Regions from separate parts of the Alkalihalobacterium sp. TH-98 genome, predicted to be linked through region 1. Evidence: a T-box and tRNA genes for the amino acid it is inferred to sense, from the RefSeq annotation. Region 1 holds a T-box; the other holds one or more tRNA genes.
The links. The T-box of region 1 lies ahead of ileS (isoleucine--tRNA ligase). A T-box ahead of a tRNA ligase gene usually reads a tRNA of that ligase, here a tRNA-Ile.

Region 1 (16,594 bases):
ATCGCCATAACTTCTCCTGTCGCTTTCATTTGTGTACCTAATGTACGGTTTGCTGACTCAAACTTATCAAATGGCCAGCGCGGAATTTTACTAACGACATAGTCAAGTGCTGGTTCAAAACTAGCATACGTCGTTTTCGTAATCGGATTCATAATTTCATCTAATGCATACCCTGCTGCAATTTTTGCTGCAATTTTTGCAATTGGATAACCTGTTGCTTTTGACGCAAGTGCTGATGAACGGCTTACCCGTGGGTTAACTTCAATGATGTAGTATTGATAGCTATCCGGATCAAGTGCAAACTGAACGTTACATCCGCCTTCAATTCCTAATGCACGAATAATTTTTAAAGATGAATTACGAAGCATTTGATATTCACGATCAGAAAGCGTTTGACTCGGTGCTACTACGATGGAGTCTCCTGTGTGTACGCCAACTGGATCGATATTTTCCATGTTACATACAACGATCGCTTGGTCTTTACTATCGCGCATTACTTCATATTCTACTTCTTTAAATCCGGCGATACTTTTCTCTAAAAGGCATTGTGTTACTGGGCTGTACTTTAATCCACTCGTTACGATTTCAATAAGGTCTTCCTCGTTATAAACAAGTCCGCCTCCAGTTCCACCGAGTGTAAATGCTGGACGAACGATAATTGGATAACCGACACGCTCAACAAAACGGTACGCCTCCTCAAGGTTATGAACGATATCACTATCTGGTACCGGCTCGTTTAATTCATTCATTAAAGTTCTAAATAAATCACGATCCTCAGCGCGCTTGATAGCGTCAAGATGTGTTCCTAATAGTTCAATATCGTACTCTTTTAAGATACCTGACTCTTCTAGTTCTACAGCCATATTAAGACCCGTTTGACCACCTAAAGTTGCCAGAAGACCATCAGGGCGCTCTTGACGGATGATACGACTAACAAATTCATACGTAATTGGCTCGATATACACTCGATCAGCCATCGTTGTATCCGTCATAATTGTTGCTGGGTTAGAGTTAATAAGAATAACCTCATACCCTTCTTCTTTTAACGCTTGACATGCTTGTGTACCTGCATAATCAAATTCAGCTGCTTGTCCGATAACGATGGGTCCTGACCCAATCACTAAAATCTTTTTAATATCCGTACGTTTTGGCATGTTGTCTCCCCCTTATTTGTTAAACGCGCACTCGGCTTTGTTTATGTTCTTCAATTAACTTAATAAACTTAGTAAACAAATGGTTTGAGTCTTCTGGTCCAGGTGATGCTTCTGGGTGATATTGAACACTAAATGCAGGATAGTCCAAGTGAGCAACACCTTCAACTGTTCCGTCATTTACTGCTTTATGTGTGACAATTAAACGAGTATCTTCAAGTGAGTCTTCTTCAATTGTATAACCGTGATTTTGAGAAGTGATATCGATTTTTCCTGTTTCTAATTCTCTTACTGGATGGTTGGAACCACGGTGTCCAAAAGTTAATTTCGCTGATCTTGCTCCACATGCTAATGCAAGTAATTGATGCCCTAGGCAAATTCCGAAAATTGGTACTTTCCCTAATAGATTTTGGATCATTTCAATCGCTTCTGGAACATCTACTGGATTACCTGGGCCATTGGACAACATAATACCATCTGGGTATAAACGAAGAATGTCATCAGCCGTTGTATTATATGGCACGACAATTACATCACAATCTCGTTGAATTAAGTTTTGGATGATCCCATGCTTTGCACCGTAATCTACTAAAACAACACGATGTCCTCGTCCTGGGCAGTGATATGGATCTTGAGTTGATACTCGTTTTACTTGATCATTTGGCTCTTCTGTTGAGTTAAGCTCATTTACGACTTCTTCAACATTTACATCCATGCCGCATAGTTTCCCTCTTAACGTACCGTGCTTACGAATAAGACGAGTTAATTTTCTTGTATCAATTCCTTCTAAGCCTGGAATTCCTTTTGCTTTTAATAAATCATCAATTGACTCTTCACATCTCCAGTTGCTTGGATGGATTGCAGCCTCTTTTACAATTAATCCATGAATGGCTGGTTCAATTGACTCGAAATCATCACGGTTAATGCCATAATTCCCAACTAACGGATAAGTTAGTGTCACAATTTGAGCACAATAGGAAGGGTCAGATAAGATCTCTTGATATCCTGTCATCCCTGTATTAAAAACAACTTCGCCTACTTTTTCATTCTCACTACCAAATGCTTTTCCAACAAATACTGTTCCATCTTCTAAAATTAATTGTCTTTTCATTGCTGCTCCCCCTTTTTCCATACAAGCTTTCCAGCTACAAATGTGTGTGTCGGCCATCCTTTACAATTCCAGTTTGTAAAAGGCGTGTTTTTCCCCTTTGATACAAAGCTTTCAGGTATGATTGTTTCTTCTGAATTTAAATCAATAACTGTAATGTCTGCGTCTACACCTTCAACAAGTGTTCCAAATGATAAGCCAAACGCTTCAGCTGGTTTAATCGTTAACCAATCGACTAATTGCTTTAATGTAATCGTTCCTTTTTCAACCATGTTTGTGTATAACAATGGAAAGGCTGTTTCTAATCCGACAATACCAAATGGTGCTTTTTCCATACCTAAAGCTTTTTCTTCTGCACTATGAGGTGCATGATCTGTTGCGATAAAATCAATTGTCCCATCAAGTAACCCTTCAATTAAAGCTTCGAGGTCCTTCTTACCTCTCAGTGGCGGGTTCATTTTATAGTTTGAATCTAATCCTGGAATGTCTTCATCACAAAGTAATAAATGATGTGGTGTTACTTCTGCCGTCACTTTAATACCTGCTCTTTTTGCATCACGCACAACACGGACTGACTCTTTCGTACTAATATGACAGACGTGGTAGTGAGCATCAGCAGCTTCAGCTAGTAATACATCTCGCGCGATATGTACAGATTCACACACGGATGGGATACCATTAATTCCGTGTTTTTCTGAGAAAGTTCCCTCATGAACTGCGCCTTTATGGATGAGGGTATTTTCTTCACAATGTGCAACAATTGCTTTCTTGATTTTTGCAGCTGCTTTCATTGCTTGAAGCATCATGTCTGCACTTTGTACCCCAACTCCATCATCTGTAAAAGCAAACGCTCCGCTTTCTGCAAGTTCTTCGAAGTTCGTTAATTCTTGACCTAATTCACGAATAGTAATTGATGCGTAAGGCAAAACTCGAACATGGGCTGTTTCTTTAATTCGATTTTGTAGCCAATCTAGTTGTTCTTTCGTATCTGGAACTGGTCTTGTATTTGGCATTGGTGCAACTGTTGTAAATCCACCTTTTGCAGCAGCCAATGTTCCCGTTTCGATCGTTTCTTTATGTTCACCACCTGGTTCTCTTAAGTGGACATGTAAATCAATCATGCCAGGAATGACTAAGTTTCCGTTAACATTAATTACTTCATCTGCCTGTTCTTCTAACTCGCTTCCAATTCTTACAATTTTGCTATCCTCTATTAGGACATCTCGATTTATAAGTTCACCATTTTCACTGAGTAGTTTTCCGTTTTTAATTAATGTCTTCATTTATTTAAGTCCTCCCTTTTCGATCGCACGTTTTAAGACTGCCATTCGAACTGCAACTCCATTTGTCATTTGCTTGAATATTCTCGAGCGTTCACATTCAACAAGCTCACTTGCAATTTCAACATCTCTATTAATTGGAGCTGGATGCATAATAATGCTGTCTTTTTTCATTCGTTGTTCTCTTTCGATTGTTAATCCATATTGGTGGTGATAATCGCTTTTAGTTGTTACCATCTTTACAGCATGACGTTCGTGTTGTATACGAAGCATCATCATCACATCAGCCATCTCAACAGCATCATCTATATCAATAAAATTTCCATATGGAATACTGTCATCAATCCATGAGCGTGGACCTGAAAACCATACACTTGCCCCTAGACGATGAAGTACTTCTGCATTGGACCTAGCCACTCGACTGTGTCTAATGTCACCTACAATGACAACCTTTAATCCTTCGAATGTTCCAAATTCCTGTTTAATCGTTAATAAATCAAGTAAAGATTGAGTAGGATGATGTCCACAACCGTCGCCGCCATTAATGATTGGAATAGAAATTCTTCCAATAAGGTCATCAAAATAATGATCTTGTTGGTGACGGATAACCACAATATTCGTTCCAATCGCCTCTAACGTTTTGACCGTGTCGTATAATGTTTCCCCTTTTGTGACACTGGACGTTTGAGCCTCGAAATTTAAAACTTGAAGGCCTAGTTTCTTTTCTGCTACTTCAAAGCTGAATTTTGTTCTCGTACTCGGCTCAAAGAAAAGATTGGCTACAAATGTTTCTCGATTTGGCATCCAACGGTCACCATTTAGGAAAGCTTGAGCATCATGTAAGATTTGATGAATTTCAATCGTCTCGAGTAATGGCATCGTTAATACGTGCATAATCATCTTCCTCTCCTTCATCTTCACTTCTTTTTTATAAAAAAAGAGGATGGCTCACTTAGCTTTAACACCTAATTGATGTTTACACCTAGTTCTGAGTCATCCTCTTTGAAGAGAGACAGTAAAAACAACTGCCTATATTATCTAACTACCCCTTCAAGGCCTCACTGGACCTTTATTAAAGGATGATTGGTTTATTTAATTGTTGTTGTCTTCAAACATTGATTTTGTACCATAACTTACTTCTTTATCAGGAAGAATTAAGTGTAGAACAATCCCGATAATTGTTGCTAGTGCCATGCCGGCAATTTGGATCTCATCTGAAACTTGGATGAAAGCTCCACCAATACCGATGACAAGAATAGTTGAAGAAATGATTAAGTTACGCTTTAATCCCATGTTGATACCATTTTCAATTAACATACGTAAACCTGATGAAGCGATAACCCCAAAGAGTAAGATCGATACCCCACCCATGACGGCAGTTGGGATCGTTTGAATTAATGCTGCGAATTTTCCAAAGAAAGCAAGGGTCATAGCGAGTACTGCTGCTCCACCAATAACGAATACACTAAACACTCGAGTAATTGCAAGTACACCAATGTTCTCTCCGTATGTTGTATTTGGAGGACCCCCAAGGACAGATGCGATCATTGTTGCAACTCCATCTCCTAATAGAGAACGGTGTAAGCCTGGCTTCTTAATGAAGTTTTTTCCTACTACTTTACTAAGAACCATCTGATCTCCAATATGTTCTGAAATCGTTACAACCGCTATTGGAACCATAATCGCTGCTATGTGCCAATTGAAGCTTGGTGTATAAGTTACAAACGGTACGATGAAATCTGGTACTGCAAAGATTGGTGCTTCTCTTACAGGTGTTAAATCTATAACCCCCATGAAGTAAGCATAAACATAACCACCGATAATCCCAAATAGGAAAGGAATAAGACCGAAGAACCCTTTTAGGAAGAACGCTGATAAAATGGTAATCCCTAAAGTTACAATCGCTATTGAAAATAATGTGCCGCTATATTCCGGTGTCCCTGGAACATACATGGCCATATTAATTGCCACACCTGCTAAACCTAAACCGATAACCATAATAACTGGTCCAACTACGATTGGTGGTAGGATTTTTAGCAGCCAACTTACGCCGCTCGCTTTAATTAGCAGTGCTACTATACCGTAAATGATACCCGCTAGAAAACTTCCGATCATTGCACCTTCTGGACCGCCGATTGTCGTGGCTGCTATAATGGGCGCGATAAATGCAAAGGATGAACCTAAGTAAGCTGGAATTTGTCCACGAGTTATTAACAAATACGCTAGAGTACCTAATCCGCTTGAAAATAGTGCAACTGCAGGACTTAAATCAACTAAATACGGAACTAAGATGGTTGCACCAAACATTGCAAATAAGTGCTGAATACTAAAAGTTAACCATTTATCATATCTTGGTACTTCTCTGATACCAATTTCTTGTTGTTGTGACATTTAATTGTCCTCCTTTAATGTTTCTCTTGTTAGTAAGCTTTGTTGAAATGGTCGATATTATTAAAAAACCTCTGCGTCCAATGTTGACGAGAGGTTTTTTACACTCTAAAAAGGACATAGTCCTAGTAAGAAGTATAAAAGCTCTCTTGTCAGCCTCACTGGACTGCTTTAAAGAAATAGAAGCGTTATTAAATTTCTTCCTTTTGGATAATACTTACTTCATCAATTTCATCGACTTCTTTTAATTTCGCTGTAATAATTTCACTTTTAGATGTTGGAACATTTTTCCCGACATAGTCTGGACGAATTGGCAGTTCACGATGCCCTCTATCAATTAACACCGCTAATTGAATTTGTGATGGTCTACCTAAATCCATTAATGCATCTAAAGCTGCTCGAACTGTTCGCCCTGTGTAAAGTACATCATCAATCAAAATTACTTTTCGGTCGGTAATATCAGCAGGAACTTGTGAGCCTTTTAAAAGAGGAGCTTGGTCTTCTGTCTTAACAGTTAAATCATCCCTGTATAGGGTGATATCAACTTCACCAACTGGAATTTTTTCACCCTCAATTTGTTCAATTCTTTCTGCTAACCTTTTAGCAACATAAATACCACGAGTTTTAATTCCAACTAAAATACAATTATCAATTCCTTTATTTCGTTCAATTATTTCATGTGCAATTCTAGTTGTTGCACGTCGAATTGCTTGTTCGTCTAAAATTACTCTCGCCATACTTAAACACCTCCACCCTATTAGTATGTCCTAACGTGAAAGCGGTCGTTATACAAAAAACCTCTCACCGTTTCTGATGAGAGGTTTAGTGAATGTTCAGTAAAAGGGCATACTCCACCCTGTGTTACCTTTAATCCGCTTCCTTCTCAGCCTCACGGGACTGTAGTTAAAGGATCTATATTGTTGTTATCGTTATTATTCCACTATTCGACAACAAAGTCAATCGGTTTTTATAATTTAAAAATAGTTAGATACTTCTAACAATTACCTTCTTAGCTCTTCAAGTAATTTTACTATCTCCTGTGGAAGAGGCGCTTCAAATACAAGCTCTTCTTTTGTACGTGGATGTACAAATCCTAATACAGATGCATGTAGGGCTTGTCCGTCGATATCAAGAGTCTTTTTTGGTCCATATTTAGGGTCTCCAGCTAAAGGAAAACCTATATATTTCATATGAACACGGATTTGATGCGTTCTACCTGTTTCAAGTTCACATTGAACATACGTAAAGTTTTCAAATCTTTCAAGTACCGTAAAATGAGTCACCGCATCACGTCCTTCTTCTGTAACGGTCATGCTTTGGCGGTCCTTTTTATCTCTTCCAATGGGTGCTTCAATTGTACCAACATCATGTGCGATAACGCCATGAGCAATTGCTTTATATATTCGCTTTGTCGTCTTCGCTTTAAGTTGTTCTACTAATGATTCATGAGCCACATCATTTTTTGCCACCATCAATAAACCGGACGTATCTTTATCAATTCGGTGTACGATGCCTGGTCGGATCACACCATTTATTCCAGATAAATCTTTACAGTGATACATTAATCCATTAACCAGTGTTCCTGAATAATGGCCAGGTGCAGGGTGAACTACCATTCCACGTGGTTTATTAACAACAATGACATCTTCATCTTCATATACAATATCTAAATCGATCGGTTCTGGTTCCACTTCAAGTAGTTCTGGTTCTGGTATTTCTAACTCTAATGTATCGTTTAATTGCACTTTGTAATTTGTTTTAACAGTATCACCATTAACGGTAACATTTCCGTCTTTAATCCATTGCTGAACTTGGGTTCTAGACCAATCTGGATTAAAGGTCGTCATTAATTTATCAATTCGTTCACTTACCTGTTCTTCGTTAATTTGAAATACGTATTGCTCCATTATTTCTTCCCCTTTGCTATTCTTTCGTCGTTAATAATCTTAATGAAGATTAATGCTACCCCAACACAAAGAGCAGAATCAGCTACATTAAAAATAGGGAAATTGTATGTAAAGATAAAAGTATCAATAAAATCTACAACCTCACCTCGAAAAACTCGGTCGATAAAGTTTCCAATAGCTCCACCTAAAATTAAACCTAAAGACACCCCAAGTAGAACACTTTTTTTTGCTTCCTTTTGAATGTAATATACGAGAAATCCTACAACGACTACTGTAACGATATAGAAAAACCACATCTGTCCTTGTAAAATACCAAAAGCTGCTCCTTGATTACGATGGGAAGTAAAATAAAGGACGTTTTCAATTAATGGAATACGTTGGCCTATTTCCATCGAATGTACGACAATCCATTTTGTCCATTGGTCAAACAAAATAATGATTACTGCAATAACATAATATAACCAAATCAAAGTCATTTCCTCCATCTCATTATGCATACGTTAGCATTTTAGCATAAAATGATGAAAGTGTCTTTTTTTACTTATTTTTACCCCGATACTTATATAGTTTAACCACAAATGGTTAAGCTGACTCACAAGTGTCAGGGGCTATCTGACACTTGTACATATAAAAAGCCAGCTTCGATTACTTTTTATTTTTCATTCAAATATTGATCGTAATGGATATTTCTTTGGAAATCGACAGAGTCATCTCCTTGATAACCATAAATATCAGTTGAAGCAAAAGCTTCTAATTCTTCCACATAACCAATTAACTCTCCGGTACGGTCTAGTGAAGAATCTTCAAAGACCATACTATTTTCGTTAAAAGAAGCGACCGATTGATAAGCATCTTCTGCGTCAAACTCCGTTTCATCATCACGGTTGTCAAAGTTATACTCATCAAAGTTTCCTAAGACAGCTTCTTCTACTGGGCGATGATTAGCTAATAGACCTTTGGAGTGTTCAACGACAGTTCTTGCAGTCGGGTTAGCCTGCAGGCGGTCATAAGGAATTTGCTTCCCTGTGACTTCACAAACACCATATGAGCCATTTTGCATTTTATTTAACGCATAGTCGACATCTTCCAGTTCTTTTTGTAGCTTTTCGTAGATGGCAATGTCCTTTTCGCGTTCATATAAGTCAGTAGCAGTATCAGCTGGGTGATTATCATATTGTGACAACTCTCCTGTTGAAAAGCTTGAAGTAACTGCTAACCCATAACGATCGGCTTCTTTAATACGTTCTTCTATGCTTGCTTTGCGCTGCTCAAGTTCCCGTCTTAAATCATCATATTGTCGCATTCTTCTCCCCCTTTTTGTACAGTCTCTAAATATGAACTTGTACACCTTTAGTGTGACCGAAATGATTGTTGTTAGCCGAAACAACATTTGTAATGTATGACAAATAAAGAAGAGGTTATCCGTAAACAGAATAACCTCTCCTTGAAAATTAGCCACTATAGTTTTCAGTAACAATGGTTGCACAAGAAGTACATAATGTTGGATGCGCTTCATTTTGTCCTACTGTTTTAGAAACGACCCAACAACGTTCACACGTTTCACCTTCTGCTTTTTCAACAACGATTGCTAAATCATCATATACATCCGCATGTTCTGGAGCCGTTTCTTTTTCGCCACCAACCACTGCTTGCGATACGATAAATAATTTTTGTAAGTCTATATTTTCAAACGTCTGCATTAACTCTTGTGAAGGATATAATACAATTTGTGCGGTTAAAGATTTACCAATTTTCTTCTCATTTCTGGCATTTTCCAGTGCTTTTAAAACATCATTACGAACATTCATAATTCGGTCCCATTTTTCCACAAGCGCATCAACATTCGTAAACGTTTCAGCTTTCGGCATATCTGTTAATTGAACACTTTCACCTTCAGCTCCTGGAATATGAGGCCAAACTTCATCAGCTGTATGAGATAAAATTGGTGAAACAAGCTTAGCAAGTGCTACAACTGTTTCATACATTACTGTTTGAATTGAACGACGTGCATGACTATTAGGCGCATCAATATATAATGTATCTTTGGCAACATCCATATAGAAAGAACTTAGCTCTACTGTACAGAAATTATTTAACGCATGATATACATTAGAGAATTGATACTGTTCATAACCTTTAGTAACTTTGTTAATTACATCATGTAATTTAACAAGCATGTACTTATCTAATTCTGGTAAGTCTTCAACAGGTACAGCATCCGTAGCAGGATCAAACCCATTTAAATTTCCTAAAAGGAAACGGAATGTGTTTCTAATTTTACGATATACTTCAGAAACTTGTTTTAAAATATTATCTGAAACACGTACATCTGCTTGGTAATCAACCGAAGCTACCCATAAACGAAGAATATCTGCTCCTAATTGCTTCATAACATCATTAGGAACAACAACATTTCCTATAGATTTACTCATTTTACGACCTTCACCATCAAGAGCAAAACCATGACTTAATACACCTTTGTAAGGAGCTTTACCTGAAACAGCAACACTCGTTGATAACGACGAGTTAAACCAACCACGATATTGGTCTGATCCTTCAAGATATAAGTCTGCAGGACGTTGTAGGTCATCTCGCTCTACAAGAACGGCTTGGTGCGATGACCCTGAGTCAAACCACACATCCATAATATCCATTTCACGAGTGAATGTCCCATTTGGGCTATGAGATGAAGTAAACCCTTCAGGTAGAAGTTGTTGCGTCTCCCATTCAAACCAAATATTTGAACCATGCTCTCTAAATAATTGAGAAACGTGATCGATTGTCTCATCCGTAATAATAGGCTCTCCATCTTCACCGTAGAAAATCGGAATCGGTACACCCCATGCACGTTGACGTGAAATACACCAATCTCCACGATCTCGTACCATATTATAAAGACGTGTTTCTCCCCAAGATGGAATCCACTCTACTTCATTAATGGCTTGAAGTAATTCTTCTCTAAAATCTTTAATTGAAGCAAACCATTGTGCAGTCGCTCTAAATATGACAGGTTTTTTTGTTCTCCAATCATGCGGATACGAGTGAGTGATAAAAGAGAGCTTTAAAAGAGCACCTACTTCAGTTAATTTTTCAGTGATTGGTTTATTCGCTTCGTCATAAAATAACCCTTCAAATCCTTCAGCTTCTTTCGTCATTACACCTTTATCATCAACTGGACATAAAACATCTAAATTGTATTTTTGCCCGACGATATAATCATCTTCCCCATGACCTGGTGCAGTATGAACGCAACCTGTACCTGCATCAAGAGTTACATGGTCACCACACATTACAAGTGATTCACGGTCATAAATAGGGTGTTTAGCAATGACATGTTCTAATTGCTCACCTTTAAATGTTTTCACAACACTGTGAGTTTCCCATTCTAATTCAGTTAATAGTGTTTCTAACAGCCCTGAAGCAACAACAAACTTATCATTTTCAACTTGAACAACGCTATATTCAAGATCAGGGTGTACCGTAATCCCTAGGTTAGCTGGAATCGTCCAAGGGGTTGTCGTCCAGATGACAATCTTTTCATCTCCATCTAATACACCTTTTCCGTCTGTTACTGGAAAAGCAACGTAAATCGAAGGAGAACGTTTGTCATGATATTCAATTTCAGCCTCTGCAAGAGCTGACTCAGAAGATGGCGACCAGTAAACAGGCTTTAATCCTTTATAGATATAACCTTTTTTCGCCATATCACCGAAAACTTTAATTTGTTGAGCTTCATATTCTTTGTTTAAAGTAATGTATGGATTTTCCCAGTCCCCACGAACACCTAAACGTTTAAATTGTTCGCGTTGACGATCAATTTGCTCAAGAGCATATTCTTCACAAAGCTTTCTGAAATCTGCAACGCTCATTTCTTTACGCTTTACTTTTTTATTTTTTGTAAGTGCGGTCTCAATTGGAAGGCCATGCGTATCCCAACCTGGAACGTAAGGTGCGTGATAACCACTCATCGATTTGAATCGGACAATTATATCCTTTAATACTTTATTTAATGCGTGTCCCATATGAATGTCACCATTTGCATACGGCGGTCCATCATGAAGAACAAATAATGGGCGTCCTTCTGTACGTTGTTGAACTTTATCATAAATGTTCATTTCATCCCATTTTTTTTGCATTTCTGGTTCGCGATTTGGCAAGTTTCCACGCATCGGAAACTCTGTTTTTGGCATTAATAAAGTGTCTTTATATTCCATTCTTGTTCCTCCTAGTTAATATGTAAAAAGAAAAGCGGAAGCGTCCCGTTAGCGGCGTATGGACTGGAGCCTCTCCGTATGAGATAAAGAAAACACGTATAGCGTTAGCGTTACGATGTTGCCTTATCGTAAGGAGGAGAGCGAAGTCCACTAGACGCTGGACGCTGTAGCTAGACATCACGAAAAGCGGAAGACGCCTGCTTATCGGCGACAAGCGCTGGAGGGCCAGCAGTATGTGACCCGCCCTTTGATCACATTTGATGGACCAAAGCGACCTCGAGCCGATGGCGTCTGTAGCTAGACAAAGCGTAAAGCAGAAGTGAGCGGTGAGTGAATTATGGACTATGGACTATAGCCTCTAGGTACGTAAAGAGAATACTCCTTAATCAAGACAACAAAAAAACCCTCTCGTCTTATAGGGACGAGAAGGTTACCCGTGGTACCACCCTACTAAATAACAGCAAGATTCATTGCTATTATTCACTCTCATTCGTATCGGGAATAAACCGCTATAGCCTACTAGAATTTAACTTTCGGTATAGAACTCAAGGGTGATTTTCCCATTATCCTTCACATCAGGCTTCCACCGCCCCTGACTCGCTATTATGAAGCATGATAAAGGTACTCTCCCTATCATAGTTATTAACTCTTTTCAATTTGAGAGGTATTATAATACATAAATATTATCTGTGTCAAGAAACCTTATTCAACGCTTTCTTTTTCTACAGATTCATTAACCTTTGTAATTTCATCCCAATCATCTGTTTGAAGCATTTCTAATTGTGCTTCAACTAACATCTTGAAACGAATACGATAAACAGAGGCTTGTTTCTTTAATTCTTCAATCTCCATCATTACTTTTCTTGATTTTGTTAGCGCGTCGTTAATGATACGATCAGCATTTTTCTCTGCTTCCTTCACTATTAATTGTGCTTCTTTCTGAGCACTACGACGAACCTCTTCTGCAGATTCTTGAGCAACTAAAATTGATTTATTTAAAGTCTCTTCAATTTTATTATAATGCTCTAACTTTCCATCAAGGTCCTGTACTCGTTCAAACATTTCCTTTTTTTCCCGTAGTACAGCTTCATAATCTTTTATGATTTGGTCAAGAAACTCATTAACCTCATCCTCATCGTAACCACGGAATCCGCGTGTGAACTCTTTATTATGAATATCAAGCGGTGTTAAAGGCACGAACTCCACCTCCAAATCTTGTCGTTAAATTCTTAGATATATTCGACAGAAAAAGAGTATTCCCTTCTTTTTCTATGATAAAATTATTTTTTTCTACCAAAAACTATGCGAATTTTCCCTTTTTTTGTAGACCCGGCAACCGACATCAACTTACTTCTTCCAAATCCTCTTACAGAAAAATAATCGCCTTCCTGAATTTGAAATGAAGCATCTTCAATCGTCTTCCAATTGACCTTAACCAAACCTCTTTCTATATATAGAGAAGATTTAGTACGTGATATGTTGTACATTCCAGACAGTAATGTATCTAACCTTAAAGAAGAGATGGTTGTAAATTCTTCTGACCACTCCTCATTGGTTTGGACGATATCATCATCACTTATTGGTACAATTTTAACTTTAGCTTGTCCAACTTTTTGTAAATTTAATTCAAGAAAACCAGCAACCTCACAAGCAGCGATTATTTGAATTACTTCATCATTTATTACAATATCACCAAATTTTTCACGCTTTAACCCTAAACCCATTAGTGAACCTAACACGTCTCTATGTTCTAAAGTGATAAACTTTCTAGGGTAACGTAACTCAAAAGCTTGAACATGAAAATCACTCGTTGAAAGCTCAAAAAAGGGCGGTGAAAGCAACGCACGTCTACGTTCAGTATAAGAAGTGCCTCCCCAAAAGGAGAGGCTTATTTCCTCATCTTTACCTATAATTGTTTTTATAATGTCTTGTTGTCTTGGGTCAAGAAAGTCAGTTAATTTGTAGGTATATTGAACAGTCACTTCCTGTTTCCAGTCCAATACTTGATCTACAAATGATCTTTCTTCATTTCTAAAATGTTGATAAATACTCATCCTTTACACCATTACATCCCGAATAATGCAGCAACTCCATATCTTGCAAATGATAAGGCAAAAATAGCTACAATTGGGGAAATATCAATCATACCTAAAGGAGGAATAAATTTACGAAACGGTGCTAAGTAAGGTTCAACAATTGAACCTAGAAATTGACCGATTGAAGACTCCTTGGCATTTGGAAACCATGACATTAAGATGTAAGCAATAATCATGTATGAATAAACCATAATTGCTAAATTTAGTAAAGCTCCAATTCCTTGCATTTAATTATCCACCACCATTCTAACGTTGTTCAAATGTTTCTTGCATCATTTCTGAAATTGACCCGGATACGTCTACATTATCTGGAGTACAAAGGAATATACTTATTCCAAGCTTTTGAATGTCTCCTCCTATAGCATACACCGTTCCACTTAAAAAATCGACAATTCGCTTTCCTTGTTCATTTGATATTCGCTGTAAATTTATAATTACTGCCTTACGGTTTTTTAAGTGATCTGCAATATCCTGGACTTCATCATATGTTCTCGGTTCAATCAAAATAACTTTTGCTGCTGATTTTTGAACACTTTGCAAACTTACGACATTTTGATTTTTCGCCTGCTTTTCACTTCTCCGATATTGTGGCACTTCATCTTGTGTAGCAGCTACTTCCTCATTGTATGATTCATAACCTTGTCCATCTTCTTCTAATTCAAAAAAACGTTTAAACCTCGATTTCATCCCCATTTAAATTCCTCCTTTGAGCTCAATCTTTACCCAACAAGCGAAGATCCAATACGAATAAAAGTAGCGCCTTCTTCTACTGCGACTATGTAATCATTTGACATACCCATTGATAATTCCTTACATGGTGCATGGTCAAGAGATAAGGCTTGTACTTCTTGTTGTAAAAGTCGAAGTTTCTTAAAAACAGGTCTTGTATCTCCTGAATTTTCTACAAACGGCGCCATTGTCATAAGCCCTACTACTTGAACGGCTGGAAATTGAGCGAGCTCTTGGATGAAAGGAATCGTTTCATTAGGATTAAGTCCTGATTTAGATTCTTCTCCAGAAACATTCACTTGTACAAAACATTTCAAAGGCTCTAAAGATTCCCACCTTTTTTGTATTTCTCGAGCTAAAGATAGACGATCTAAAGAGTGCAGGTAGCTTATATGTTCCACGACATTCTTTACTTTTTTTGATTGAAGAGAACCGATAAAGTGTAAAATGGGTTCCTTATCTACAGATTGTGCTTTTTCTATTAGTCCTTCAGATCTATTCTCTCCAATATGAATAATTCCCGCATCCAATGCTTCTTGAGTTCTCTCGACAGATACATATTTAGTAACTGCGATTATCTGTACATCATTCGAGTTGCGTCCTGACCGTTGACAGGCTGCATTAATTTCTTCATGAATTTTATGTAAGTTATCTTTTACTGTCAATCGATCGTCCTCCTTTTATAGATCTTCATTACTTTTCAAACCTATAAAACTCATCATTCTTCCTGTTCGACCCTGTTCTTTTCGATGTGAAAAAAACAAGTCGGTTTTGCGAGCTGTACAATATTGACTAGTTTTTACACAATGACTTGGAATACCAGCAGCAATAAGTAATTGTTTATTTAATCTCTTTAAATCTAAGAGGAAATGACCAGGTCTCGATTTAACATAAGGTGGAGCATCTTTTTGAGGTAAGACTTGATCAACTGCCCTTATAACATTTTTATCCACTTCATATTCTTCTTGACTAATTGAGGGTCCAATTATAACTAAAATATCATTTGTATCTATACCTTCATTCTTCCACATTTCAACCATTTTCGGACCAATTCTACCAACTGTTCCCTTCCATCCAGCATGTGCTAAACCTATCATTCCATGCTTAGGTGCAAAAAAATATAACGGGACACAATCTGCATACAAACTGACAAGTAGAATATTTTTGTCTTTTGTGTATAAACCGTCGATGTCTTTAATAGCTGACTTCAATGATTGTGCACCTTTTCCAACATCGCTTCTAGTTACCTTTTTTATACCTGAGTCATGGATTTGTTCACCTACTACCCACTGCTCAATTGGGAAGTCAAGCTTAACAGATACCATTTGCCGGTTTTTTATTACAATAGAGTCTTCATCAGAAACATGTAATCCCACATTTAAGGAGTCGTATGGAGATTGACTAACCCCTCCTAGACGTGTCGTAAACCCTGCAGTTAAGTTATAACCCTTTTTTTTCCATTCAGAAATTAATAATAGATCATCTTCCGTCTTGATAAACGGTTCATGGACCAAAAAATCACTTCCTATCCATGTTTTTTATCAAAGTCCCAATCAACAAAAACTGCCATAATATTGATTGTTTTTATCTATTTTAACATATTCTTCATGTAAAAAGTATTAAGATTCGTCGATGAAGCACTTTTTTGCTAATATCTAGCCATTAATAACGCTGATACGGTTCTGGAACTTGCACTAAAATAACATCGTTTCCAATTTTAA
Region 2 (16,594 bases), on a different contig from region 1:
AGGTTCGTTTATTAAATGCTCCCATGAGTCCACCGGGCTATATGTAGAAACGTATATATTTTCTGCTATCACTTTACGAAAGCTCAGTTGTCTGCGCAGGCCATTGAACTTCACCAACGTGTTATTCATATCTTCTTTTAATCGATTACTCCAATTCACATCTTTTCGAATAACTCGCAGTATTTTAGGTGACTGACGAACTTCTTCTTCTAACCATACTTCATTCATATTTGGATTTATTTCAATCACACGATAGCCTTTTTGGGTGACAAGATGGTGGACTAGTTGCCAGTAAAATAAATCATGCTGCAAAACATCCATTTTATCACCCTTTCATCGACTGATCACTTTTTATAAGGTCTAACACTTCCATTAATTCACTGCACGTTGCATATGGTTCATGGCTCGTATTAGCTGGTATTCCTCTCGTATTTAAATATATAGCATCCCAGCCTGCATCAATTGCGCCACAAATATCATGTTCCCAAGAGTCCCCTATAAATAACTTACCATTCGTTTCACCTAATTTAGTTATTGCTAAATCAAATATATCGCGGCTTGGCTTTGCTACACCAAGCTCTTCTGATACAAAAATATGCTCATTATCAATAAGGCTGGACAATCCAATTTTTTCTATTTTTCGGTATTGGGTATCGGCTGGACCGTTCGTTATAATTCCTACTTTAATGTTTCTTTCAGTAAGTTCATTCATTAAGTCCACTAAACCATCAAATGGTTTACTAAAGGAGTCAACAATTTCATAATAATGGGCATGAAAGTGGTCTGCTTCTTCGTCAGAGTACGGTAGATCAAATTTTTTCATCGTATCATGATAACGTAAGCGTCTATACGTTTTTGCAGTGACTTTTTTGGTTTCGAATGGCTCCCAGTATAAATCACTGTTTTTCTTAAATGTTTTAAACCATATTCCAACATCGACTGGCCTTTCAATTCTCTTTTCTTTCAGCCATTGTTCTTGAAGTGTTTGAAAGCAAAAGCATATTGCCTTTTCAAAAGCCTCTTCATGACTGAACAACGTATTATCTAAATCAAAACAAATTGTTCTCCAACGCATAGCAACCTCCTCCTTACCATATTATATCAATTCTTAGGTCATCCTTCATCTTTTAGCGGAATAGCATAGAGGCACTGTCAAGCTGACAGTGCCTCTAAATCATTCATTATTGGTTATTCACGCTACCCGTTCTAGAACCAAACATCATTTCTGACATGAACTTTTGTCGTAAGCCAGGAATTTTCATTGTCCATTGAACAGCCGACCTTCTAATCCATCTTTGGCCGAGCAAAGCATTTAAAATACGATAACGAAAGCGATAGGCAAAATAGATAATTACAAGCATAAATAAACGAGATATCAACTAGATCTCCTCCTTTGCTCATAATTTGCCTAATCTATGTCTGAATTATTCGGTTACTATTTATTAAAGTTTATAACAGGCTCCATCGCTTTCTTTAATACAGATGCCGAATGTTGGAGCTTTTCTTGTTCTTCTGCATTTAAATCTAACTCCACAACTTCACGAACACCATTTCGATTTACAATCGCAGGTACACCAATATATATGTCATCTAGATCATATTGACCTTCAAGTAGAGCCGAAACCGTTAGGATTGAATTTTCATTTCTTAGTATTGCTCTTGTTAAGCGGACGAGCCCCATAGCAATTCCGTAGTAAGTAGCTCCTTTTCGTTCAATAATATGGTATGCTGCATCACGAACATTCACAAAGATTTCATCAAGTCCTTCCTTTGTTATCTTTGACTGCTCATCTTCAACATAGCGCAAAATAGGTCTTCCTCCAATATCGGCATGACTCCAAATTGGAAGCTCTGTATCACCGTGTTCACCCATAATATACGCATGAACATTTCTAGAGTCTACATCGAAATACTCGCCTAACAAGAAACGAAATCTTGCTGTATCTAAAATAGTTCCCGAACCAATTACCCGCTCTTTTGGTAATCCTGAAAACTTCCAAGTTGCATAAGTCAAGATATCTACTGGGTTAGTTGCAACAAGGAAAATCCCATTAAACCCAGAATTCATAACTTCAGAAACTATTTTATTAAAAATGGCTGTATTTTTTTCAACAAGGTCAAGACGAGTTTCACCTGGTGCTTGATTAGCTCCAGCTGTAATCACTACGATATCGGCATCTTTACAATCGGCATAGGTTCCTGCCCAGATTTTCATAGGCGATGAAAATGGTAAGCCATGATTTAGATCCATTGCATCTCCTTCAGCCTTTTCCTTATTTAGATCAATTAATACCATTTCATCCGTAACACCTTGATTAAGGAGTGCATAGGCGTAACTTGAACCTACAAACCCTGTACCGATGATAACTACACGACTACTTTTTAAGTTGTCCACTAGAATGCCACCCTTCGTTTAGTTTATCTCAGTTAGATTGTACATTAGTTCACAAATATTTTTTACAGCTGAAAACGGTCTCAACATGGCATTTTTGTTACATTATGGCTATAGCCCAATATATTTGGAATAAATGGCTTTTGCTTTAACAACATCTTCGGTCCCCTGTATTAGTGCACGTCCATCTGTAAATAAGACGATTTTTTCACCTTCACTTAATTGAGCTCTCAGTAAGAATGGTGTTTTTTGGACAGCAGCTACTTTACTTAAACGTGCTTCCCACTCGTTTAAGTCAAATGTTTTCCTCATATGAAACTGAACCGTTTCACGCCCGCAAAGTGATGTCACCTCATCTTTAACCACTTCTAAAGCTGGATACTTTTTTTGTTGGCATGTTGGACAGTCTTTTTCCGGTGAAGTAAATTTAAGTTCATATGTATGATTTCGCCAAACATCAAAAGTAATCAGACTGCGTCGCTGTTCTTTGGCTCCCACTAGATATTTCATCGCTTCAACGACCTGATAAGATGCGACTATATCTACGACTGGAGAAATAACCCCAATCATATCGCACGTTTGTCCTCCAGTTTCTCCTTCTTTAATAAAGCAACGTAAACAAGGGGTTTCGCCTGGTACAAATAAGGCGGACATTCCTCTTGAGCTCACCGCTCCTCCATAAACAAAAGGGATTCCTTTTTTGAAGCAAATATCATTTAGAAGAAAGCGGGTTTGGAAGTTATCGGTGCCATCAAGCACAATGTCCATACCTTCTATGAACTCCTCTATATTATGCAATGTAACGTCACTAACTATTCCTTCCACTTTTACATCAGAATTAATAAGTGCTAACTTTTGTTCAGCTGCTACTGCCTTTGGAAGGGCTTCTTCTACATCCTTTTCAGTAAATAGCATTTGCCTTTGTAAATTACTTTTTTCGACATAATCTCTATCAATTACTCGTACAAATCCCACACCTGCACGAACGAGATGATTGGCTAGTACGGTGCCCAGTGCACCCATCCCCACGATTAACGCACGACTCTGAGAGAGTTTTCTTTGCCCTTCCTCACCAATCGGAGAAAATAACATTTGCCTCGAATAACGTTCATTTACATCCATTTTTTTCACCTAACTTTACTTGATCTTTGTATGCTAATAACAATACACCTAATTGATAAAGAATCAACACTTATACACCTTGTCTTCTGTTACAATCATTTGAACGGGAATATCAAAAGATTCTAATGGTATTTCACTTACCAACTGCTCCTCAAAAGCAAGTGCACATGTTTTACCTTTATAATGGGCTAAATAACGGTCGTAATATCCGCCTCCATAACCAAGTCTATTTCCATTTCTATCAAAAGCTACGCCAGGTACTATGATTAAATCAATATCTTCGCTAGTAGAAGGGAAACAATCCGTTTCTTTAGGTTCTTTTAGTTGAAAATAAGTACTTTCCAGATCATCAAAGCTGTTAATTTGATAAAATACCATTTCATTTTTTTCTGGATATGTCTTGGGGACAACTATTTTCTTTCCTTCTCTCCAAGCTTTTTCTATAATTTTATATGTACCTACTTCAGTTCCTCTAGAAATAGTGATTGCAATTGTACGCACTTCTTTCCATAAAGTAGTTGAACTCAAATGTTCTTTAATTTTTTCACTTTTAATATTATGTTCTACTCCGCTCATTTCCTTTAACTTATTTTTTACGACAGTACGTAATTCTTTTTTTAATTGCAAAAGTACCACCACCCAGTCAAAAAATTATTATTGTATAGAAACATACATTCATTGAATTTATTTGGGGCACAGTTATTTTTTTACACATATACTGTCCCAATCAACAATAATTAACAATATAGAAGAATCTTCCCACAAAAAAGACCGCAAATCCTAAGTATATAGGTCTTTTGCGGTCTCATTTGATTTCCTTACTTCGTTTCACGATGTAAAGTGTGTTTCTTAAGTCTTGGGCTATATTTTTTTAGCTCAATACGCTCAGGGTTTGTGCGTTTATTTTTAGTAGTGATGTAGTTACGATCACCAGTTTCAGTGCAAGCTAAAGTTACTTGTACGCGCATTATGTTCTCCCTCCAAACCTCTTGTTTTCATTCATACCTTTAAATGATAGCAAAGATATGCCAAGGTAGCAAGTGTATCTTTTTTACACTTTATAAGAAAGTCTCCTAAACGCCTGATTATAGTCATTAATAACGTCTATAAATGTTGCATGCGACCATGTGAGTGGGGCTACGGACAAAGGCTCACCTGTATGTGGGTGAATTTGTTCTGGAAGTAAACCACTGCTTAAAGAGTGCTCACAAACCCATTGAAAAATCTCATAGGCTGGTTGGAGCTCTTCTATACTAACCGCTTTCAAGATATGCCATTTAGCAATCCATAATGTACAAATTATCCATGGGTTTCCTGGTACTTCATTAATATTTTCTGTTTGTTTAAAATAGTTATCATTACTATAGCGTGCATATCCGCCTACATTTGTTTTCACTCTAAGTTGTTCGCTAAGTGCACTCATCGTTTGATTAACCTTCTCATCCTTAGCATCATACATGCCGAAAGCAAACAGCCCGTAAAGACTACTCTCAGGTGTTTGATCTATTGTGATTTCACCTGTTGTTTCATCCTTATATAAACCTCGAAAAAATGTCCCTGTATTCTCATCAAAAAGATACTTTTCTACACCTTCTTTTATCCGTTTAGCACCTTGTGCATATCGCTCGGCGCTCTCTTTCTCACCTAATAGGTTCGCAAAACGAGAAGCTGCTACTAAACCACCATAGACAGTACCAGCTGTAAACGTAAAAATTCCTCTTCGCTCTTCCCATAAGTCATAGGAAGGAGAAGGAAGATTTAATTGTTCATCAATAAAACTTAATATAAATTCAGCACTTGGACGAACAAGAGGACGGTATAGTGATTGAGCAAACTCGATATCACCAGTCGCCTCATAATCTTCCCAAAACGCCCATAACACAAGAGCTGTTTCATCTTCTTGTATTGGTAATTGTTCTTCACCACTTTCTCCAACTAGAGGATGCCAACTCGAGCCAATAGAACCATCCGGATTATACTTATGGAATAAATAACCCTCATCCGATAACACTTCACTACATCTTCTAAAGAAATTACGAACCATCCCGTGATATCCAGCTTTAACCATTGCCTGTGCAATAAGGGCTCCGTCTCTTGGCCACATGTAACTATAATGGTCTTGGTTGTACTGAAGAATATCAGAATCATTGGCAGCAATAATATATCCATTTTCATTCGTCTGTGTCCTCACAACTAGTAGACTACGTTTATATAGATCAATCATTTCTGGTGAAAAATTGGCTGTTAATACTTCTCCTTTATTGACCCAACTTTTCCAATACGTGTGAATTTTATCTAAGGTTTGCTGACGACCCGTCTCCATTACATAATCATTTAAAGTTTGAACCTCTTTTAATGACTGACCAACTGTCATCCAATAGTAAGCTTCTTGTATAGAATTAGGTTCAAGTTCTCCCTCGAGCGAGAATGTACTGTCGACAGACCCTTGAGCTATGGGATTAAAATGAAGTTGACCATCCTCAGCATCACGAAAAGTACCTTCTTGTTCATGGAAGCGCTTGACACCTGTTGTATATTGCTTAATTCCACTATCACCAAGAGATCCATTAAATAAGAAATAGCGATTTCTCTTATAATGAATCATCGTACGATCTTTTGGCGAAAAGAAAGCTGTATCTCCAACTTCATTTTCATATATTGCAAGATCTTGATGAAAGAATAATTTAATATGACGGTGGTCGTTTGTTAAATTTTCTACAGAAAACTTCCGCATGAATACCATCTCACGTTGATGAACTCCTTCTTCCACTCTTATAGCGATTTGTTGCTCTGGCAGTACAGCTAGACTATTCGTTATAAGAGAGTCCTTATGGTAGTCCGTTTGAATGGTCCAATTTTCGGAGTTTAACCAATAAAACGTATCATCAATCGATACTCCAATTCGATTGGGATGACCTTGAACATGATTTTGGTGTCCGACAAAAGGGAAGTAAATATCCCTCACCTGTAAGTCTTTATCAATATTAACGAGTAATTTACCATTCCCGACTACGAGCTCTCTAGGCACAATAAAAACCTCCTGTTTAAATGTTATAAGTGCTTAACGTTCTCTTATATAGAAATCAAATGTATCTGATTTGAAAGGTATTATTTTTCCTCCTTAATCTTACTGAGCATCTATTTTTGAGACAAGCAGTCTATTTTGTCTTTTCTTGTCACATGTACTAGGGATAAGGGATACACACCACAAAAAAAGTTTTTCGGCGATTTTCGCGAAAAAAGCGTATTTTCTTGAAGAATTTTGGAGTATGATGGGAAAACTTGAAATGAAGTATTGACTTGGCATGTATAATGAAAAGAGGCACAAAAAAATGAGCAAAGGAAGACGAGAGAGGAGATTTTTATGGAAGTCGTCATCATAGCACTTTTCGTCTTAGCAATTTTTTTATTAATATCTTCTTTTTTTATAAAGGACCGTACAAAAGACCTCGAAAACCAATTAGAAAGTTTCTCAATGACTTTCATGCAAGAAATATATCAACTAAAGAAAAAGGTTACGATTTTAGAAGAAGAGATCTTATCAGGAAGTGAAGAGGCATACTTTACTCAGACACCAAAGAAAAACACAACCAATGATCTTTTAAATGAAGTTACAGCCTATTATAAAGCTGGATATTCTATAGAAAAAATTGCGGATCTAACAACTCTATCAGAGAGTGAAGTCCTTGGATTGATTGCTACATATCAACGGAAGGAATGAAGATAGAAACGAGGGATATAATGGCGAAAAAAACAGTACAGGGAGTTGCAGCAGGAATTTTACTTGCTACTAGTGTATTTGCATATATGTACTTTTTTCAGACAACCCATATTGAAATTGAACAAGATGATATTGAAATACCGGAAATTGAATTAAGTAGTGAAGAAATGATGGATATCCTGAAAGATCAAGGCTTCATTGTTCTTGATGAGGAAGAATACGACCTCCTATTAAAAGGAAAAGAAGAAGCCGAACGAACAGAAGAGCCACTTGAGGAGGAAGTCGTTCCACAACCTCAAACGATTCATTATACTATTATAGAAATTCAAAGCGGTATGAGTAGTATGGACGTGGCAAACTATTTGGAAAAAGTAAATGTATTAGACGAGACAGAGAAATTTTTACAATTTCTTCGTGACAATGAACTAACACAACAAATCAAAGCAGGTGAATTTGAGTTAAATAGTACAATGACAGTTGAAGAGATAGCTTTGACGATTACACAATGATAGAAAAAACCAAATAAAAAGAGGCTGACTTATTCCGTCAGCCTCTTTTTTTAGTTCGTTTCTTCTTCGCTATTCTCGTCTTCCACATCGTTCTCAGCTGGAAGATTGAATGAAGGGTTTTGTCGTTTTTCTTCTAATTCAAAAAATGCGTCCATGACCCCTTCCAGAATATTTCTAGAAATTGTAGCATTCGTGTTTCTATTAACATTGGGTACAACAATAGAAACTGCTACTTTTGGGTCTTCGTACGGTGCATATGCAACATACGTTTGGTTATTACCTTGATTATTAAGTACCTGAGCAGTACCAGTTTTCCCAGCAAGTTGATAAGGTTTATTAGCAAAATGCCTTCCCGTTCCCCTTGAACCAGTTACAACTTGCCTAAATCCTCGCTGTACATGTCTAATATGCTCATCACTCATTTCAACTCGGTTCATAATAGTTGGGTGAAATTGAGTAATAACCCTCCCTAATTCATTTTTCGACGAACTAGGTTCTCTTATTTCTCTAACCAGCCGAGGCTGCATACGATAACCATCATTTGCAATGGTTGAAACATATTGAGCTAGTTGTAACGGAGTGTACGTATCATATTGTCCGTAAGACAAGTTAATTAAACTACCAGGTAAACTATTATCACCTTTAAGTCCAAGCCCTTCAGATGGTAAGTCAATTCCTGTTTCCACACCTAAACCAAACTGATTTAAATAGTTTCGAAAATTTTGAAATGCGCCAGGCATATCTCTAAAACAACATTTGGTAGAGTAATTATAACCTGCCATGTTCATAACAATATGAGCCATATAAATGTTCGATGACCTTTCTAAGGCTGTCAAACTGTTAATGTTACCCATCGTTGTTACAGACCGGAAACCTTGTCCTGATACAGTAATTGGAGCATCATAGAAAATGGTATTGGGACCTATAACACCTGCATGAAGCCCAGCTAAAACAGTAGCCCCTTTAACAGTTGACCCCATCTCAAACGCCTTGTTGACGACACCAAAGTGATCAAAATCATTTCCTTCATACCCCGCCATTGCATATATTTCTCCAGTCTTTGGATCCATCATCACGACATATGCAGAAGGAGTACGAAGGTAAGCTCCTCTATTCTTATCTACTTCACGTTTAAGAACTTCTTCTACTTGTTTTTGCAGCTCCATATCCATCGTTAGAACAAGGTCATTTCCTCGTTGCCCTAATTTATCTAACGATGTGCCAATGACTGAACCACGACTCGTAATATTTTCTACTACTGCTTTTTCCCCTCGTAAAGCTTGTTCATATTGAAGTTCAAGAAAACTCGTTCCCACAATGTCGGATCTTTCATATCCTCTTGATAAATAAAAATCTAAACTTTCTCTGGGAATTGAACCTGTACGACCAAAGAAACTCTTAAATGTATCATCAAAGACATATTTACGTGTTGAATCGAGCAAAATTTCAACTCCTGGTAGATCTGGCAGATGCTCAATAATCCCGTGTGCTTCTTCTTTTGTAAGACCTTGTTTTATCCTTTGAGGCGAGAGTGCATACCCTCGATCCATTTCACGCTTTATGGCTAATACCTTTTTCTCTTCTTCGGTAATTTCTGCTAAATCATTTTCCGTAATGCGGTCTAACGTCAATTGATATTCTTCATTGTTACTTAAACCTTTTCTCTCCTCGGCTGTTACCTTATCTAGTGCCTGTTCGCGTCGAGTTAAGATCCAATAATCTTTCATATCACGCTCAGTAATACTAGAAGTATCTAACTCAATAAAATTTGTTAATCTCTCGGCAACCTCTAACTTTTCTTGTTCAGAAGGTCGTGGCGGCTGGGTATAGGTGAGTGAGAGTTGTTTTTCGTTATCAACAACGATATTACCGTTGCGATCATACATAATACCTCTAGGAGCATCGATTCTCGTCGTAACATTACTCGTTCGCTCCAGTTCCCGGGTGAAATCTTCCCCTTGGACAATTTGAACCATACCTAATCTAAGAATAAGTGCAGAAAACAATATAAATACAGCAAAAAATAATAGATTCAAACGAGCTGGGACATGATTTTTTTTCTTTTTTTGATTTGTCATTTCCATTCCCTCTCTATAGAATTACTTCCCTTTAAATATCGCAGTTCAAAAAGGATAAACATTCATTATATGAATTCAAAATAAAAGCTGACCCAATAGTAAAGTGTCAAGCACCTCTCCTAATTGAGAAGCACAGACACTTTTGAGTCAGCCTCGTATGGTTTTTAATTCAGAAACCCGCGTATGCCGTTGCCCTATTGTTTCAAGAACCTACACTCGTAGGTGGGTGTTCGCAAAAAATTCTCCAACGTCCAAAAAATAGGCATGTTGTCAAATCTTTAATGTAGAACTCCCTTTTTAAATCCACGGTTCGAAACAAGTAGAAGCTAACTAACACGGCAGGTTGTTGTCTACAGATATTATAACATAAAAAATAAGAAATATTAAAGGTATGATTTGCTTTCCCACATTTTTTCAACAATTTTAGACAGATGTCCCCCCACTATCGCCCTCTCCTTTTTGTTGACGAGAGAAACTATAGGTTTCACCGCCTTTGTTGAGTGGTATCTTTACTTTTCTAACAAAGAAATAAATTACAAGATGACCGGCACCTAATATGAGAAAAAGTCCAGGTATTCCATGCTCTTCGTTAAACACGGTAATCGTAAAGATGAAAGCAAGAACGGAAGTAATTCTCCCGGAATTTAAAAATAATTCTCGAACAACGATGTATTCAACTCGCATTTCTGCTGCCTTCCATCCTTTTCCGATTACGTCGTAAGTTAGAGAAACATATGGAACAAGCAACATTGGGTAAGCAATAGAGATGACAACTGCATAAATAATAAGACGAGTAAAGTTTAAATCTGTTATGATAATGAAAATAGCTAAGTAAAGGATCGTCCCACCAATCAATATGGATTTTTTTCGAAAAGACGGTTTCATAAGTCGAGTCGCTAGAAAGTAACAAATAAACGAAACCGCTGAAGCTACTAATCCATACGTACCAATTGCAAGTTCACTGCCTGTTGCGATATAAACCCACACGACGATTACAAAAACAAATGTTCCTTCTCTTAATCCTTGGAAGAAATGCGCATGAAGAATATGCCTCCAATTGTCATTCCGCTTTCGCTCTTTTAGGACAGAGAGAAAAGAAAAACTACCTGTTGCAGGTCGTCGTTTCAAAAATAAACTTGTAATAACAGCAATGACAAACAACGTTAGAGAAATCCCAAATATAATTTTATAACCGAAAAGCTTCTCCATCCTCGTAATGATAAAGCCGGCTAATATCGGACCAATCATCCCAGCAAATGAAGTAAGTAACCCTAAAAATCCATTAAAAAAATCTCGTGTTTCTGGCTCTGTAATTTCAAAAGTTAATACATTAAATGCTAACCAGTAAAAACCAAAGCCAATCCCTAATAACGAGCCTAACAAAATTAAGTATTGTGCCGCATTTTCACCTAAAAATAGGACTGTAAAAAAGAAAACGGATAGGAAACTGACTCCTAGCCGCAACACGATAACCCGGTCAATTTTTTTTGCAAACCTTCCTGCAAGAATAAAGGTTATCGGCTGCATAACAACAGATGATAAGTTATAAAGAGCAATGTCAAGAAACTCCCCAGACTGCTTCCATAAATATACATTTACAAATGTGTTAGATAAAGCAATGCTCAGAGCATACAGTCCTCCAATTGTTAACAGCAGGACTAAATCTCGGTTTACTTCTACATCACCAACTAATTTTTGCAACAGTTTCATGCCGTCACTACACCACCTTAGGTGTAGTTTGGCGATTTTCGATAAACGTTATGCAACAATTATCGTGTGCTCGTACTCTTATATAACCAAAACACCGCTAACTATATAAGGTTAGCGGTGTTCATATTATGATATATTATTTAGCTTGGCTATATAGCTTAGCTACTTCGTCCCAGTTTACTACATTCCAGAATGCGTTAATGTAGTCTGGACGACGGTTTTGGTAATTTAAGTAATATGCATGCTCCCACACGTCTAAACCTAAGATCGGAGTTTTACCTTCCATGATTGGAGAGTCTTGGTTTGGAGTGCTCATTACTTCAAGCTCACCATTGTTAACCACTAACCAAGCCCAACCAGAACCAAAACGTGTAGCTCCAGCTTTTGCAAACTCTTCTTTAAAACTGTCAAGGCTTCCAAATTTGCTGTTAATAGCTGCAGCTAAGTCACCAGTTGGTTCGCCGCCACCATTCGGGCTTAAAAGCGTCCAGAATAAAGAGTGGTTAGCGTGGCCTCCACCATTGTTTCTTACTGCTGTACGAATATTCTCAGGTACAGCGTCTAAGTTGCTGATTAGTTCTTCAATTGACTTGCTTGCAAGCTCATCATGACCTTCTAAAGCAGCGTTTAAGTTAGTCACATATGTGTTATGGTGCTTCCCGTGGTGGATATTCATTGTTTGCTCATCAATATGAGGCTCTAGTGCATTTGCAGCATAAGGTAATGCAGGTAATTCATGTTTTGCCATTTTAATTCCTCCCTAAGCAATTGTTTTCAAATAATTGATAAAGTAATCCAATACAGTTAATAAATTTAAGCAACAGAAATGTTTACTAAGTTGCTCAATATTTACATTATCAAAAAAACGTATAACATGCAATTGATATGTATATGTATTTAACTGCTGTTTCTACTTTACCACTCCATACATTTCCCTCATTTTTAAAATTATAATCAAAACATACATATTTAACGGACAAACCCCATATTGTGAAATACATACAAATATGGGAGGTGTGGATTTGAACTGGTTTGAAGCTCTTCTATTAGGCATTATTCAAGGTATTTCAGAGTTTCTTCCGATTTCTAGTTCAGCACATTTGGTCATTGCTGAAAAGCTATTAGGTATTCAAATGTCTACGAGCAACTTGACTTTCGAAGTCCTTCTACATGCAGCATCTTTACTAGCCGTCATTTGTTTTTTTTGGCGTGATTTACTTGAAATTATTAGAGATTTCTTTGCTTACTTATTTTATAAGAATAAAAAAGCGAAAACAAACTATCGATTTGCCTGGCTTATCATAGGTGCTACTCTAATTACAATGGGTGTAGGTAAAGGAATTGAAGGTTTGATAGGGGATAATATCACCCAAGCTTCAACAATTGGAGCAGCATTAATTGTGACAGGGTTGTTTTTAATACTTATTGAACACGGTATTAATGTTGGAAGTCGAACGGTAAAGGAAATGACTTGGAAAGATTGTATAATTATTGGAATCGGCCAAGCTCTCGCTGTCATACCAGGAATCTCGCGAGCAGGCAGTACCTTAATCGTTTCACTTTGGTGTGGTTTGGATAAAAAGACAGCTGTTCGTTATTCTTTCTTACTATCGATCCCTGTCATTTTAGGTATTACCATTTTAAAAATACCCGAACTAACCGCAGAGACTTTTGCAGGTATTGGGTTTGAACTTGCCATCGCCTGTATTGCCTCATTTATCTTTGCAATTATCGGTATTAAGTGGCTGATCCAAATGCTAAATCAGGCTAAGCTCACATACTTCGCTATCTATTGTATTGCCCTCGGTACAATCACGTGGATCTTTCTAAATGACATTCAAGTAGTATAATGAACTGAATAAAAACCTATGCATGACGAAGCCTTTCTAACGTGAAAAATAAAAAAGCTTATGACTGAATATTTTCAGTCATAAGCTTATATTATGTAATGTTATGGCGGAGGAAGAGGGATTCGAACCCCCGCGCGGTTTAACCCGCCTGTCGGTTTTCAAGACCGATCCCTTCAGCCGGACTTGGGTATTCCTCCGAATATATGTTTTATAGATGTGTTGAACTTCCAACGTCTAATATGGTGGACCCTGTAGGACTCGAACCTACGACCAATCGGTTATGAGCCGACCGCTCTGACCAACTGAGCTAAGGGTCCTTAAATGGGGCGGCTGATGGGAATCGAACCCACGAATGCCGGAACCACAATCCGGTGCGTTAACCACTTCGCCACAACCGCCATTTTATTGAGTTTAAGAAAATTGGTAGCGGCGGAGGGAGTCGAACCCACGACCTCACGGGTATGAACCGTACGCTCTAGCCAGCTGAGCTACACCGCCAAAATAAATGGCTCCACAGGCAGGACTCGAACCTGCGACCGATCGGTTAACAGCCGATTGCTCTACCAACTGAGCTACTGTGGAATAATAAAGACAACTAATATTATAACTCAAAAAACTAACTTTAGTCAACACACGAGACCTAACCTTGAAAAGGTGGTGACGAAAAGTAATATATCACAATCTGTTATAAATGACAAGCTATTTCTGAAAAAAAGTCGTCACCTAATTGAAACAGGACATCTCTTGTACCATTATTTTTTCTCTTGTAAAATGTATGTTGGTAGTTACTTAATAGGTCCAGCTGCGTAAATTGTTTTTGATCTAGGTTCACCCGTGATTGTTACACTCTACAATCGGCTTGACGGAAATCTATACACATAAACACAAGCTTAATAAGAAGGAGTAGACATTATACATGAATATTTTTAAACAGCTAATTAAAAGTTTGTATTCCCCTAAGGATATTGCCTTATTTCGGTTTCAAGGGATTGGAAAAACCATTTTTTATGTATTCTTATTAATGGCGGTTGTTTCGATTCCAAGTGCAATTCAGTTATCAACAACCGCCTACCAGGGTATTAACTATTTAGCTACATCACTAGAAGAGGATATGCCTGATTTTGCTTTTCAAAATGGTATTTTGACATCAGATATAACAGAACCTTACATTGATGGGACAGAAGCTGGCGTTTTTATCCTCGACCCTACTGGACAACTAACGGTTGATGATATGGACGAATATGATAACGGTCTTGCGATGCTCGAACGCGAAGCAGTTATTATCACTGATGGAATAGCAGAGACTTTTAGGTACCGTGATCTTGGTAATTTAAACTTAACAAAAGAAGAAATCTCAGGTCTAGTCAATAGTATAGCCGATGTACTTCCTGTGATTTTAACGGTTTTCATGTTAGTATTATACCTTTTCTTTACAGCAATGAAATTTATTGGAGTAACCGTATTAGCTTTAATTGGACTCATGCTAAAAAACAAAGCGCAATTAAACTTGAAATACAGACATCTTTGGATTTTATCAGCTTATACTGTTACACTGCCGACAGCTATTTTTAATTTGACAGAGGCGTTCGGATTTATTATTCCATTTTCGTTCTTCTTCTATTGGGCTATTGCTATCTTCATGTTATATAAAGTTTTGCAGTATGTTCCAAAGCCTAAGACTAGCCCGCAAAACGCTGAAGCCAGTAACCCTTATAATAACTAATCAAAAAAAAACAAAAGGCTGTTGAGAACATTTCTCAACAGCCTTTTTTCTACCTTGTTTTATTTGTTAGAACTTTCTACTTTTTTTACAACAATACGCGTACCATCTACAGAAACAACTTCTATTTCTGTATCTTGTGTTAACCAATTATTTTCACTAGTAGCACTATATTGCTTTCCATCAACCTCCATCGTACCAATTGGACGGAAAGGCGTTATCGTTTTTCCTCTTTTTCCAATCAACTCTTTATACTTATCATTAATTGAGTTATACCCTAATTCCCCAGTTAATCGGTCTCTTAAAGTCATTTTTGACCATAAGTTTCTAGAAGGAAACACCTTTAGAAATAATAGTGAAGATGCTGCACCAAGAACTAATCCCATTGCTACTAATGCCCCATATAAGAAACTCGGTGCCGGAATAGCCAAAGCTACAATCATTAGGATAGCCCCTAGAAATGCGATCGTACCATCACTAATTGCCTTTCCATCAACAATAATTAGAATTAGTCCAGTAATATACAGTAATACGACCCAAATTCCTGTATCACCGGCAATATGATGAGAAAAGTAAACAGCCATGATTGCAATACCTAGAACACCAAAAACTCCTTTAACCTTAACCAGTAATTCTCCAAATAAGAAAAGTGTTCCTAAAAAAACAACGAGAAACCCGACACTCGCAATATTAAGTACATCCATTCCATTCAACCTCCAGTCCTATTTAATATACGAAATAAAATGAGATAAGTTTCATTTCATTTTTTGGTTAAACTATAAATGAGGTGAAAAATATGAAAAAAAATATGAGTAAAGATAAGCGTCTCACCAAATCAATAGCCGAGGATTCACCGAGACACCAACCTGCTTCTACAAACGCATTTGTTCCCGTGAAAACAAAATCACTTCTTGTTTAAAATTTTATCAAATCTTAGCCGAAAATACATACTTAAGGTGGTGTATTTAAGAGATAGTAATTTAAAGAATGATGTCGGGGTTAAAGTACTTCTGATTAACCGCTTAAAAAAGCTGACTCAATGAGCTTATGAGTCAGCTATCCTTTTATCTAAATAAGCCTTTAATCGCTTCAATAAATCGTTGAAGCACATCTAATAAAGATGCAATAAATGATTGTGTATCTTCACGATTTAGGAAATCTCCTAAATTGTCGCGAATTTTTCCAATTTGATTTTGTACTTGGTTCCAATCAATATTTAAATCCTTTAAACGCATAAATAATGAAACGAGCCCGTTTAACTCTTCCTCTGTTAAAGTGACTCCTAATTCTTGAGCTATCCTTTGAATGAGAGCACGTAAGTCTTCCTCTGACTCAACTGGATTTTGAGCAATTTCCTCTTTAATCCGGTTCATTAATTCTGTAGCTTCTTCCATCCCAATTCGCTCAGCAAGCTTACCTGTTCGGACCATTTCTTCGTTGGCAATTTGCTTTTGCTCTTCTGGAATTTGAATATCAGCGGTTATTTCATACG

Region 2: it encodes a tRNA-Ile, which carries the amino acid that the T-box ahead of ileS (isoleucine--tRNA ligase) is inferred to sense. The anticodon was not compared.

Annotation. Positions count from the first base shown of each region.
Region 1 is NZ_JBYCKM010000045.1:457,132-473,725, reverse strand. It holds gene carB (carbamoyl-phosphate synthase large subunit) at 1-1,154, opposite strand, end outside; gene AC2VNP_RS17965 (carbamoyl phosphate synthase small subunit) at 1,174-2,262, opposite strand; gene AC2VNP_RS17960 (dihydroorotase) at 2,259-3,542, opposite strand; gene AC2VNP_RS17955 (aspartate carbamoyltransferase catalytic subunit) at 3,543-4,433, opposite strand; gene AC2VNP_RS17950 (solute carrier family 23 protein) at 4,632-5,930, opposite strand; gene pyrR (bifunctional pyr operon transcriptional regulator/uracil phosphoribosyltransferase PyrR) at 6,119-6,664, opposite strand; gene AC2VNP_RS17940 (RluA family pseudouridine synthase) at 6,929-7,834, opposite strand; gene lspA (signal peptidase II) at 7,834-8,319, opposite strand; gene AC2VNP_RS17930 (TraR/DksA C4-type zinc finger protein) at 8,487-9,137, opposite strand; gene ileS (isoleucine--tRNA ligase) at 9,286-12,048, opposite strand; T-box leader at 12,463-12,694, opposite strand; gene AC2VNP_RS17920 (DivIVA domain-containing protein) at 12,751-13,245, opposite strand; gene AC2VNP_RS17915 (YlmH family RNA-binding protein) at 13,329-14,102, opposite strand; gene AC2VNP_RS17910 (YggT family protein) at 14,114-14,371, opposite strand; gene AC2VNP_RS17905 (cell division protein SepF) at 14,391-14,837, opposite strand; gene AC2VNP_RS17900 (YggS family pyridoxal phosphate-dependent enzyme) at 14,864-15,538, opposite strand; gene pgeF (peptidoglycan editing factor PgeF) at 15,554-16,387, opposite strand; gene AC2VNP_RS17890 (YlmC/YmxH family sporulation protein) at 16,536-16,594, opposite strand, start outside.
Region 2 is NZ_JBYCKM010000027.1:105,464-122,057, reverse strand. It holds gene AC2VNP_RS11030 (rhomboid family intramembrane serine protease) at 1-321, opposite strand, end outside; gene AC2VNP_RS11025 (HAD family hydrolase) at 326-1,075, opposite strand; gene AC2VNP_RS11020 (sodium:proton antiporter) at 1,182-1,379, opposite strand; gene AC2VNP_RS11015 (L-lactate dehydrogenase) at 1,436-2,395, opposite strand; gene AC2VNP_RS11010 (ThiF family adenylyltransferase) at 2,504-3,514, opposite strand; gene AC2VNP_RS11005 (5-formyltetrahydrofolate cyclo-ligase) at 3,578-4,141, opposite strand; gene rpmG (50S ribosomal protein L33) at 4,333-4,482, opposite strand; gene AC2VNP_RS10995 (glycoside hydrolase family 15 protein) at 4,566-6,542, opposite strand; gene AC2VNP_RS10990 (hypothetical protein) at 6,879-7,235, shown strand; gene AC2VNP_RS10985 (hypothetical protein) at 7,256-7,744, shown strand; gene AC2VNP_RS10980 (peptidoglycan D,D-transpeptidase FtsI family protein) at 7,795-9,822, opposite strand; RNA gene ssrS (6S RNA) at 9,993-10,170, opposite strand; gene AC2VNP_RS10970 (MFS transporter) at 10,246-11,532, opposite strand; gene sodA (superoxide dismutase SodA) at 11,669-12,280, opposite strand; gene AC2VNP_RS10960 (undecaprenyl-diphosphate phosphatase) at 12,555-13,382, shown strand; tRNA gene AC2VNP_RS10955 (tRNA-Ser) at 13,487-13,579, opposite strand; tRNA gene AC2VNP_RS10950 (tRNA-Ile) at 13,623-13,699, opposite strand; tRNA gene AC2VNP_RS10945 (tRNA-His) at 13,705-13,780, opposite strand; tRNA gene AC2VNP_RS10940 (tRNA-Met) at 13,804-13,880, opposite strand; tRNA gene AC2VNP_RS10935 (tRNA-Asn) at 13,889-13,964, opposite strand; gene AC2VNP_RS10930 (DUF1189 domain-containing protein) at 14,299-15,105, shown strand; gene AC2VNP_RS10925 (NfeD family protein) at 15,165-15,806, opposite strand; gene AC2VNP_RS10920 (DUF1002 domain-containing protein) at 16,167-16,594, opposite strand, start outside.